DNA from 2 places in the Exiguobacterium abrahamii genome. Region 1 is predicted to be linked to the other one. Evidence: a T-box and tRNA genes for the amino acid it is inferred to sense, from the RefSeq annotation. Region 1 holds a T-box; the other holds one or more tRNA genes.
What was found. The T-box of region 1 lies ahead of ITJ88_RS03275 (valine--tRNA ligase). A T-box ahead of a tRNA ligase gene usually reads a tRNA of that ligase, here a tRNA-Val.
Positions count from the first base shown of each region.

Region 2: it encodes a tRNA-Val, which carries the amino acid that the T-box ahead of ITJ88_RS03275 (valine--tRNA ligase) is inferred to sense. The anticodon was not compared.

Region 1 is NZ_JADOYC010000001.1:665,067-670,737, reverse strand. It holds gene ITJ88_RS03275 (valine--tRNA ligase) at 1-1,643, opposite strand, end outside; T-box leader at 1,694-1,923, opposite strand; gene hemL (glutamate-1-semialdehyde 2,1-aminomutase) at 1,978-3,288, opposite strand; gene hemB (porphobilinogen synthase) at 3,285-4,274, opposite strand; gene ITJ88_RS03260 (uroporphyrinogen-III synthase) at 4,271-4,951, opposite strand; gene hemC (hydroxymethylbilane synthase) at 4,941-5,671, opposite strand, start outside.
Region 2 is NZ_JADOYC010000004.1:70,944-76,614, forward strand. It holds gene ITJ88_RS12375 (EamA family transporter) at 1-688, opposite strand, end outside; gene ITJ88_RS12380 (YkyA family protein) at 789-1,430, opposite strand; gene ITJ88_RS12385 (polysaccharide deacetylase family protein) at 1,446-2,072, opposite strand; gene yhfH (protein YhfH) at 2,484-2,630, opposite strand; gene ITJ88_RS12395 (nitroreductase family protein) at 2,816-3,442, shown strand; tRNA gene ITJ88_RS12400 (tRNA-Val) at 3,582-3,654, shown strand; gene ITJ88_RS12405 (YdhK family protein) at 3,703-4,257, opposite strand; gene ITJ88_RS12410 (HAMP domain-containing sensor histidine kinase) at 4,404-5,671, shown strand, end outside.

The DNA.
Region 1 (5,671 bases):
CAACGGAGCGAGTCAGCACCATACTTCTCGATGACATCCATCGGGTCAATTCCGTTACCGAGTGATTTCGACATCTTGCGTCCTTCCGAATCACGAATCAATCCGTGGATCAAGACGTCTTGGAATGGACGTTGTCCTGTGAATTCGTACGATTGGAAGATCATCCGTGAGACCCAGAAAGCGATGATGTCATAACCCGTAACGAGTGTCGATGTCGGGAAGTATTTTTGATAATCAGCAGCGTCCGTGTTCGGCCACCCCATCGTTGAGAACGGCCAGAGCGCTGAAGAGAACCACGTATCAAGGACATCGTTGTCTTGCTCCCAGTTCTCGATATCGGCTGGTGCTTCCTTGCCAACGTAGACTTCACCTGTTTCTTTATGATACCAAGCCGGAATCCGGTGTCCCCACCACAGTTGACGGCTGACACACCAGTCACGGATATTTTCCATCCAGCGAACGTACGTGTTTTCAAAGCGTTGTGGAACGAAGTTGACCTTGTCTGGCCCTTGTTGCTCCTCGAGTGCTTTTTGCGCGAGTGGCTCCATTTTAACGAACCATTGGAGTGAAAGATACGGCTCGACGATCGCATCTGAACGTTCTGAGTGACCGACAGAGTGCAAGTGTGGTTCGATTTTGATTAGAACACCTTCTGCTTTTAAATCTTCAACGATTTGCTTCCGGCATTCGAAACGATCCATGCCTTCGTATTTCCCTGCGTTCTCGTTCATCGTTCCATCTTCATTCATGACGAGGACACGTGGTAAATCGTGACGGTTACCGACCTCGAAGTCGTTCGGGTCGTGGGCTGGTGTAATCTTAACGACACCTGTACCGAACTCCATGTCGACATAGTCATCGGCAACGATCGGAATCTCGCGACCAACGATTGGTAACGTGATCGTTTTTCCGACGAGGTGAGCATAACGCTCATCCTTCGGGTTCACGGCGATCGCTGTATCACCGAGCATCGTCTCCGGACGTGTCGTCGCGAGTTCAACGTGACCTGAACCGTCCGTCAGTGGATAGCTGAAGTGATAGAACGCACCTTCGATATCCTTGTAGATGACCTCGATATCCGAGATCGCTGTTTTCGTCGCCGGGTCCCAGTTAACGATGTATTCGCCGCGGTAGATCAAACCTTTTTCGTAAAGTTTCACAAAGACTTCTTGAACCGCTTCTGACAATCCTTCATCAAGCGTGAAGCGTTCACGCGAATAATCGAGTCCAAGACCAAGTTTTGCCCATTGTGCACGGATCGTTGACGCGTACTCTTCTTTCCATGCCCATGATTGCTCGAGGAATTTCTCACGACCCATTTCAAGACGTGATTGTCCTTCTGCCCGCAGTTTTTGTTCGACTTTTGCTTGCGTCGCGATACCGGCATGGTCCATTCCTGGTAGGTAAAGGACGTCGAATCCTTGCATCCGCTTCATCCGTGTCAGCATGTCTTGTAACGTCGTGTCCCACGCGTGACCAAGGTGTAATTTACCTGTGACGTTCGGTGGTGGAATGACGATCGTGTATGGCTCTTTCTCTGGATCCTGATCGGCTTTGAAATAGTCACCTTTCACCCAAAAGTCGTACCATTTTTCTTCCGTTGCCTGCGGATCATACTTCGTTGGCATTGATAATTCCTGCATCCTGATCGCTCCCTTTTTGTCCATAATAAAAACGGCTTCTCTCGTCCTATGCTAAGGACGAAAGAAAGCCGTTGCTTTTTTCCGCGGTACCACCTTAGTTCATCCAAAATCGGATGCCCTCGAGCCACGTAACGTGTGGAGGACGGATATCGCTCGTAAAACTCACGATACCAGCTCGTGGGGTGACCTTCCTCCTGTTCGCCCGTCACATCTTTCAGCCAAGGATGTGTTCTCTACATCGGTACGAATACAGGATTACTCTTCCCGTCATCGCTGTTGCCATTTTCTTCTTTACTCATTTTAGCCGAGAGTTCAAGTAATCGTCAAGAACTGCTTAACGACCAAATTCAACTTGGAGTTCCTTAAACGTCAATTCGACGGCTTCGATCGTCCGCTCGATGTCTTCATCCGTATGGGCGATCGACAGGAAGAGACCTTCGAATTGTGACGGTGGTAAGAAGACACCACGCGCCGCCATCTTTTGATAATACGAACGGAACATCTCAAGGTTCGACGTTTTCGCTTTTTCGAAGTTCGTGACACGTTCATCCGTGAAGAAGACACCGAACATCGCGCCTGCACGGTTCGTCGTCAGCGGAATGTTGTATTTCGCTGCAGCGTTCAGGTAGCCTTCCGACAAACGGCTCGCTTTCCGGTCGAACTCTTGATAGTGTTCTGGTTTCAATTGTGTCAATGTCGCTAGACCTGCTGCCATCGCGAGTGGGTTTCCGGATAACGTACCCGCTTGATAGATTGGACCTTGTGGTGCGATCTGCTCCATGATGTCACGACGTCCACCGTAAGCACCGACCGGCATGCCGCCACCGATGACTTTACCGAGACACGTGATGTCCGGTGTGACACCGAAATGTCCTTGGGCACAGTGGAATCCGACACGGAAGCCGGTCATGACTTCGTCAAAGATCAATAAGGCGCCGTTTTCCGACGTGATTTCCCGTAAGCCTTCGAGGAAGCCCGGTTCTGGTGGCACGAAGCCCATGTTCCCAGCAGCCGGTTCGACGATGACACCAGCGATATCGTCGCCGTGTTTTTCGAACGCGATTCGGACAGCGTCCAAATCGTTATATGGAACCGTCAGCGTCATGCTCGCGATTTGCGCCGGAACGCCTGGTGAATCTGGTAATCCGAGTGTCGCGACACCTGAACCTGCTTTGATCAAGAGCGAGTCACCGTGACCATGGTAACAGCCTTCGAACTTGAGGATTTTCGTCCGACCTGTATAGCCGCGCGCGAGACGAAGGGCTGCCATCGTCGCTTCTGTCCCTGAGTTGACCATCCGGACGACTTCGACCGACGGCACCCGGCTGATGACGACTTCTGCCATCGCTGATTCGATTTCCGTTGGTGTCCCGTAGCTCCAGCCACGTGTCGCTTGTTCTTGAATCGCTGACGTGACGCTTGGATCGGCATGACCAAGAATCATTGGTCCCCATGACAAGACGTAATCGATATACTCTTTTCCGTCGATGTCATAGAGCTTCGATCCTTTTGCATGATCTGCGAAAATCGGTGTCATCCCGACCGATTTATAAGCACGGACCGGGCTGTTGACACCACCCGGCATGAGCGGGAGTGCCCGCTCGAATGCTTCTTTTGATTTTGAATTCTGGTTAATTAAGCTCATTTCGACCCCTCCAGGTAACGACAAATGTCTTTTGCGAAATAGGTGATGATTAAATCAGCGCCTGCTCGTTTAAAGCCAAGCATCGTCTCAAGGACGATTCGTTCTTCGTCAATCCAGCCGTTCAAGGCAGCAGCTTTGACCATCGCATACTCACCCGATACGTTATACGCAACGATTGGTAAGTCAATCCGCTCGCGCACATCACGAATAATATCCATGAACGCAAGCGCAGGTTTAACAATCATGAAGTCAGCTCCTTGATCGACGTCCGCTGTTGCTTCGCGGAACGCTTCACGACGGTTTGCTGGATCCATTTGATAACCTTTCCGGTCGCCCTCTCCCGGTGCCGAGTTCGCCGCATCACGGAATGGACCGTAATAAGCAGACGCATATTTAACACCATAGCTCATGACCGGAATGTGGCTGAAGCCGTTCTCGTCTAATCCTTGACGAATGGCTGCGACAAATCCGTCCATCATCGATGATGGAGCGATGACGTCGGCACCTGCTCGGGCTTGTGAGATCGCTGTCTTGACGTGAAGCGGTAATGACGCATCATTATCGACCGTACCGTCGGCGACGATCCCACAATGACCTGTCGACGTATATTCACATAAGCATGTGTCGGCGATGACCGTTAGCTGCGGGGCAACCTTCTTGACGAGACGTGTCGCTTCTTGAACGATTCCGTGATCGTGAAACGCACCTGATCCTTGCTCGTCTTTCAAGTGGTCGTGCGGGACACCGAACAAGATGACAGATTCGATTCCGAGTGCGACGACTTCTTCAATCTCAGCCGTCAGATGATCAAGTGATAAGTTGAAGACGCCAGGCATCGAACTGACTTCGCGTTTAATGTCTTCGCCTTCAGCGACAAAAATCGGATAAATCAAATCTGATTTATGCAACTGGTTCTCGCGAACGAGTGACCGGAGTGATGCGGTATGACGTAAACGACGGTGACGTGCGTATTCTAAAGTATTCATGCTGATTCCTCCTCAATGATACGATCAATCATGCCGTCCACCGTGAATTCACGGGCGACATGGATCGGTTGAAGTCCGGCTGCTTTTGCTGCTTGCTCCGTAATCGTTCCAATGACGATGAACGTCGTCTGCGGGGCTAGTGGAGCAATCGCTTCGACAGCGGAAGGACTCTGCAGTCCAATATAGGCGGCAGTTCTGACAAGTGCTTCAGGTAGCCGACGAGTGACGGTTTCATAGGTGATGATATCTTCGATCGTATATCGATTCAGGTTTCGTAACTGATCGACCGGCGCTTGCCGCGATCGGTTCCCTCGCGCAAAAACGATATGATTGCCGTCAGACAAGTGTGGTCCGAGTTCTGCGACGAGCGCGTCTCCTGTAAAGGTCGACGGACAGAAGTCGGCTGTTCGACCGTACTTCGCAAGTGCGTCTGCCGTCTTTCGTCCGACGACCGCGATACGCGTTGCTGCTAATTCAGGCAGCGCATCAGCAATCCGGTGGACACCATTCGGACTCGTCACGATCAGCCAATCAATTCCCTTCGGCAATCTAAACGAAACCGGTCTCGTTTCAATGACAGGATAGTGCACTGACTCGATCGCAACGGCGCGCAGTCGCGCGATTTGCTCGGTCGTCGGTGGTCGGCTGCCCGTGAAGAGTACCTGCTTACAAGTCATCCGGAAGTGTCGCGAGAATCTCACGACCGCCCGAAGAAAGCAGACGTTCGGCAACGTCTTGACCGAGTTGCATCGGGTCAAGACCTGATTCGCGCTCGAGTAGGATTTGCTCTCCATCAACGGATCCAATGAATCCGACGAGTGTCGTTGACATGTCTTCATTGATCGTTGCGAATCCACCGACCGGAACGTGACAGCTACCTTCGATCGCTGCTAAGAAAGCGCGCTCGGCGTAAGCTACTTTTTCCGTGATCTGATCATGGATCAGGTGCAAGAGGTCACGTACTTCTTGGTCATGTTCGCGACATTCGATACCGAGGATTCCTTGACCGACGGCTGGAATCATGTCATCTGTCGAGAGATATTCCGAGACGACGTCTTCAGACCAACCCATCCGCTTTAGACCAGCTGCTGCGAGCAGGATCCCGTCAAACGGACCATTCTTTAATTTATCGAGTCGTGTGTCGATGTTTCCGCGAATCGATTCGATTTTTAAATCAGGGCGGAGTTTTAGCAATTGCGACCCACGACGTAAGCTACTCGTGCCGACAACTGCACCTTCTGGCAAGGAAGCAAGACCTTCGCCTGTTTTCGTGATCAAGGCATCACGCGCATCGACACGCGCTGGTGTGGCACCGATGATGAGACCATCCGGTAATTCAGAAGGTAAATCCTTCATGCTGTGAACAGCAAAATCGATTTCTTCGTCAATCATCTGTT
Region 2 (5,671 bases), on a different contig from region 1:
CAGCAAATAAGAGTGGTGGTAAAATCAACGCGAACAGACCGAGCGGAATCGCGTATAACAGAAGTCCATTTTCGAAGTTCGCAGAGGACAAGAACGTCGTCGGTGGATACATCGTCATGACGAAAGCAAGACCACCTGTCATCATGTAAAAACTTTTCTTAATGACGGGTAAATGATTGGCGATGCGTCCACTGGCGAGTAAGAAAATGGAGAAGCTGACAGCCGCTCCAAGACCGAATAATGTTCCACGCAGGTCGAGTGGGCTCGAGTAAGCCGCACTCGCAAGAATGGCTCCGCCAATCAGTAGAATCGCGGACAGGAAATGCGCGCGAGTAGGTAAACGTCTGAATGCGAGCGCATCGATGATGACACCGATCCAAGTAAATTGGAATAAGAGAATGATTGCAACGGATGCGGATACGGTTTGAAGACTTTGATAGTACAGATAACCAGTTGTACCACTTGAGATACCGATCAGCATGAGAAGACCAGCTGTTTTAAGATCGAGACGAAGATTTTTCGTAAATAAGGCAAGTCCGAAAATCATCAGCCAGCCGAAGAAAAATTGACTACCTGAAACGGCTGCTGAGTTGAATCCAGCAGCATAAGCGAGTTTGACGATCGTTGAGAGGACACCATAACTGATAGCGCCGATGAGAACGAATAAAGTGGCTTTTGAGCGATGCATGAATAATTTCCCTCCATTTTTAGTAAAAACCACACAAAAAAGGTTGCAACGGGGCCTTGTCCAGGTTTTTTGGACAGGGTTTGGTTGCAACCTGTGTGATTTATTGAGTTGATGTGTCGAGCAAACGATACAGCCGGGTTTTCGTTTGATTATACTGAACGGTCAGCGTATTCCACTTCTTTAATGACGCGGTAGCTTTCCGTGTTAAACGATTTAAATCCGCTGTTGACTCATCAATCTTAACGAAATCCGGTTTTTTCGTCAAGCGTGAAAGCACTTTCTTTTCAGCGTCCATCGCTTGTCGATACGTTTTCGAGAACGTTTGAAACGTCTGCTGGCGTTCCTTGATGATTGCTACTAAGGCAGTTCCTTCTGTTTTTGCTTTACCATCAAGTTGGTTGACAGCATCCTGCAATTCTTCAAGATCAAGTGCAGCGTACGTTTCTTTACGTAACGTTTCTTCTTGTTTCAATAAAGCAAGCCGTTCGTCATTTAAGGCTTCTAATTCCTCTCGTTCATTTTGAGAGCGTTTGATTTCTTCAGCACCTGCATCAAGAACGGCTTGGTACGTATTAACTGAAATTTCATCCTTACGAGCACGTTGATCAGCTAGCGTGAATGCTTTCTCTTCACCTTTGACTTGTTGCTCTAGCTGTTCATGAAGAGAGGCTGGTGAATCGTTGGAGCAGGCAGCGAGTCCAAAGCTCGACAGGAACAGTACTGCTACGAATGTTTTTTTCATCTGGATAGTAACTCCTTATAAATTCGAGTGTTGCGCGAAGTTGTACGGAATATGGAAATCTTCATCATAAATCGCGAATTGATAGCCTTTTTTTTGAAGTCCGGCAACAATGGCTGGAAGTGCTTTGATGGCTTGTGGTTGTTCATGTAAGAGAATGATTTCAAACGGACGCTCTGCTCGCCGAATGACCGTATTCGCTACTTCTTTTGCACTATCTTTGTAATACCAGTCCATTGAATCGATCGACCAGTCCCATACGCGGAAGTCTGCTGAATGAATGGCAGATGCCATTTTTTTCGTGATGCCGGGATCAGAGCCATAAGGTGGTCGTGTCAAATGTGGTGTTAGCTTCGTCAACTCATGGATTTTCTTCTGAACACTTTGCATCTCTGAGACATACTTTCCTTTTTCGTACAATGTATCGTAATCGTGTGTTTCCCCGTGTAATCCGATATAGTGTCCAGCTTTAGCAGTAGCTTTGACTTCTTGCGGAAAAGCATCTACTTGTGATCCGAGATAAAAGAAAGTGGCACGAGTCTGAAGTTGATCCAATGTTCGTAGTAAGTCCGGTGTTAATGCGGATGGACCATCCTCGAATGTTAAATAAGCGACTTTTTTCGTCACGCCATTCCATTTTTCCACGCGTGCTTTTTCCATATTGACGATAGGTACTTCAGTAATGGATTTACCTGTCGTAATGGATTGCTGTTCAGGAGTAAAAACGTATCGATAAGCGACATATCCCCCAACTCCGAGAAAAACAAGTGTGAGAAGTAAGAAAAATCGAGGGAAAAACTTTCTTTTTTTTGTACGCGGTCGTGGACCGAGTTCGCTAGCGTGGCTTGAGGTAAATGGATCCATCGTTGTCTGTCGCTCCTTTTGTCAAAAAATATCATATACAGATAATGTAACATTCTGACTGTTTCTTTTGTAACAAACAGATGACAAAAAGATGACGGAAAATCGATTTTTCTAAAAAATATCGATTTATTTAGAAAGAGTTTAAAAGAAATAAAAAAACAACCACTAAGTAAGTGATTGTTTCATGTGTTATTAGTGTTCTGTTACAGCACACTCATCGCATTCCGTTTGATAGGATTCACATTGTTCATCCATCTCTTTTCCGCAATGGGCACACGTCTTGACGGGAAGCTCACGATAGAATGCAGCAGATGCTTCTTGGTAAAGGGGTTGTTCCATGTGTTTTTCCTCCTTCAAAGTAAACGCAATGATCTTTTTTCTTGATTTTATTGTATTAGTACAGGAGTTTAATGTCAACTATTGTTTTATAACAGTTAATTCATTTGAAGTACTGATAGAGGACAATGAAAAAGAGACATGCTACGATATCTAAGTAATCTGATAATGATAAGGGGGATTTACACATGACACAGGCAACACTTGATACAATGCGTGTCTTAACAGAAAGACGTTCCGTTCGTCATTACGACGAAACGTTCAAGCTTTCAAAACAGGAAGTAGAAGAACTATTAGAATGGACGACAGCCGCGCCGAGTGCTTGGAATTTGCAACACTGGCATTTCACGGTCTTTCATTCGGAAGAAGCGAAGCAACAGCTTGCACCGATCGCATACAATCAGCCGGCTATCACTTCGGCTTCAGCAGTCATTGCGATCTTAGGTGATGTTCAAGCTAATCGAAACTACAATCCGGTGTACGGTCCAGCAGTAGAAGCAGGTGGCATGACAGAGGATCTGTTTGATTCGATCAAGGCACAGGTAGAAGGCGCTTATCAAAGTGAGGCGTATGGTCGCGACGCGGCTATGTCGAATGCGAGCCTTGCTGCGATGCAATTGATGCTTGCGGCAGAAGCGCGTGGATTATCAACACTCGCAATGGGTGGATTTGATCATCAACGTTTTGCGGAAACGTTCATCACCGAGTCACGGTATGTACCAGTCATGTTAATTGCTGTCGGAAAAGCGGTTGAAGATGCGAAAAAACGTCCGGCACTACGTTTACCGATTGATCGAGTATCAACCTTCCTGTAAGTCATTCAAAATGGGGGAAGCGGGGTTGATTCCCCCATTTTAAATTTTTTTATTTTTTTTCGGAAAAAGACTTGTCAGCCTTTTAGTTTCTTGATATATTAATACATGTCCTAGCAAGTACATAACGTACTGCAAACATGATTCTGTAGCTCAGCTGGGAGAGCGCTACCTTGACAGGGTAGAGGTCGCTGGTTCGAGCCCAGTCAGAATCATACCGAAAGCCCGCTTCTCCTTTAAAGGAAAAAGCGGGCTTTTTTTTATTATTTCTTTATCTCATCCTCTGTGACCCATTTATGATTTTTCACCATCTCTCCACCGTCCGTCGGTTCATAGTTCACCATATAAACCGTCGTTTCTTTTACTTCGTCAATCGTCGCTTTAGCTCCATCCATACCCTTCATATGATCCGCTTTGACAGTCGTTTCGTCACCAACTTGCAGTGGCTTAGTTGGAACGGGATCGAGTTCTTCCTGAATGACCCATTTATGATTTTTCACTATCTTTCCACCAGTAGTCGGTTTGTAACTAATCGCATAGACGACGGTATCATAAGCTCCCGCAATCGTTGCTTTAGCTCCGTTCATTCCATCCATATGATTCGTCGTCAACGTGACGTTGCTTCCTTTCGGATAAGTCGGATCACTGGCTTCCTTTAGACCAGACGGTATCTTTCCATCACTCGAATGCATCATATCTCCATGAGACATGTCGTGTGAGTCGCTATTGCTTCCTTCGTCATTTGAAGCGGATCCGCATGCACCGAGCCAAAGCGTAGAACTAAGAGCCAGTGCGGTTAACGTCAATGATTTTTTCATAATAAAACCCTCCTGAATTCACTAGTCTTTTTTACTATACCCAGCGTATGTGCAAATCGTGTGCAGATGAGGTGACAGTTTCGTTTGCCTGCGTCGATCGTGTTTTTTTTCGCTATACTAAAGTGAAGAGAAAGGGAGGAAATGTCATGCGTCGTATTTCATACTCGGTTGGAGGAATCGTGCTTGCGGCATTTTTAATTTGTGGCAGTGTGTTGTTTGGGACGTTGTATTATCAGTTGTCTCAAACACGAACGCAGGAAGTAGTGGACGGTTTACTGAACCGAGGAAATACCCATCGTGATGTCCTTGTCGATTCCTATGACCAAACGACGATGCGCCATGTCAGCATGATGGAAGCAGATTCATCGTTTACTGTGGTGATCACTGATGCAGATGGAAAACGACTCGAAGCGTCACGACCTTTGTCGAATGAGATGAAAAGTGTGCTAGAGCATACGGATTTTGATTACCGTCAACAAGGAAAAATCGTGACGATGCGTGACTTTTTAATGACGGACAGTCCCATCACCATCGACGGGAAACATCAGGGTCATGTCTTCATGTTCGCTTCTAAAGCAATCGTGGATCACGTACTTAATCCGTTGAAACAGCAGTTTTTCCAAGTGGGTCTGCTCGCACTTTTATTAGCAGGTGCGGCAAGCATTTGGACGACCCGACTCATCTCTCGTCCGCTGGTTCAAATGGAAAAAGCGACGGCACGTCTATTAGATGGGGAAGATGGAGCGTTGCCGATTGATCGACAAGACGAACTGGGACAATTGGCGCGTTCGATTCAGCAATTAAAACAAGATCTCGATTTTTTGAATCGGGAACGATCCGAATTTTTAGCAAGCGTATCTCATGAACTACGAACACCATTGACATATATAAAGGGATACGCGGACATTCTCGAACGTCAAACGTTGACGCCGGATGAGCAACAACGCTACGTTACGATCATTCGAGAAGAAAGTCAGCAAATGAATGAATGGATTGAGCAATTATTTTGGTTAGCACGCATTGATGCCAATGCTTTTATGATGGAACGAAAACCTGTCGATGTCGAAGACTTGATTCATCAAGTGATACGATTGATGCGCCTGGACATCGAACAAGAAAATGTTTCGTTCGAGATAGAAGGTGAGCGAATGGAAGTGATGGGTGACGCTCAGCAGCTCCGTCAGATGATCGTGAATATCATTGAAAATGCACGGCGACATACGACGTCGGGAAAAATTATCGTTCGTTATGGTGTCAACGCAGTAGGGGCTTTCATTCAAATCGAAGATACAGGAGAAGGGATTGCTGCAGAATCTTTACCTCATGTAACGAAACGGCTCTACCGAACGGAAGCATCTCGTTCTCGAAAACATGGAGGAACTGGAATCGGACTCTCCATCGTTGAAGCAATTGC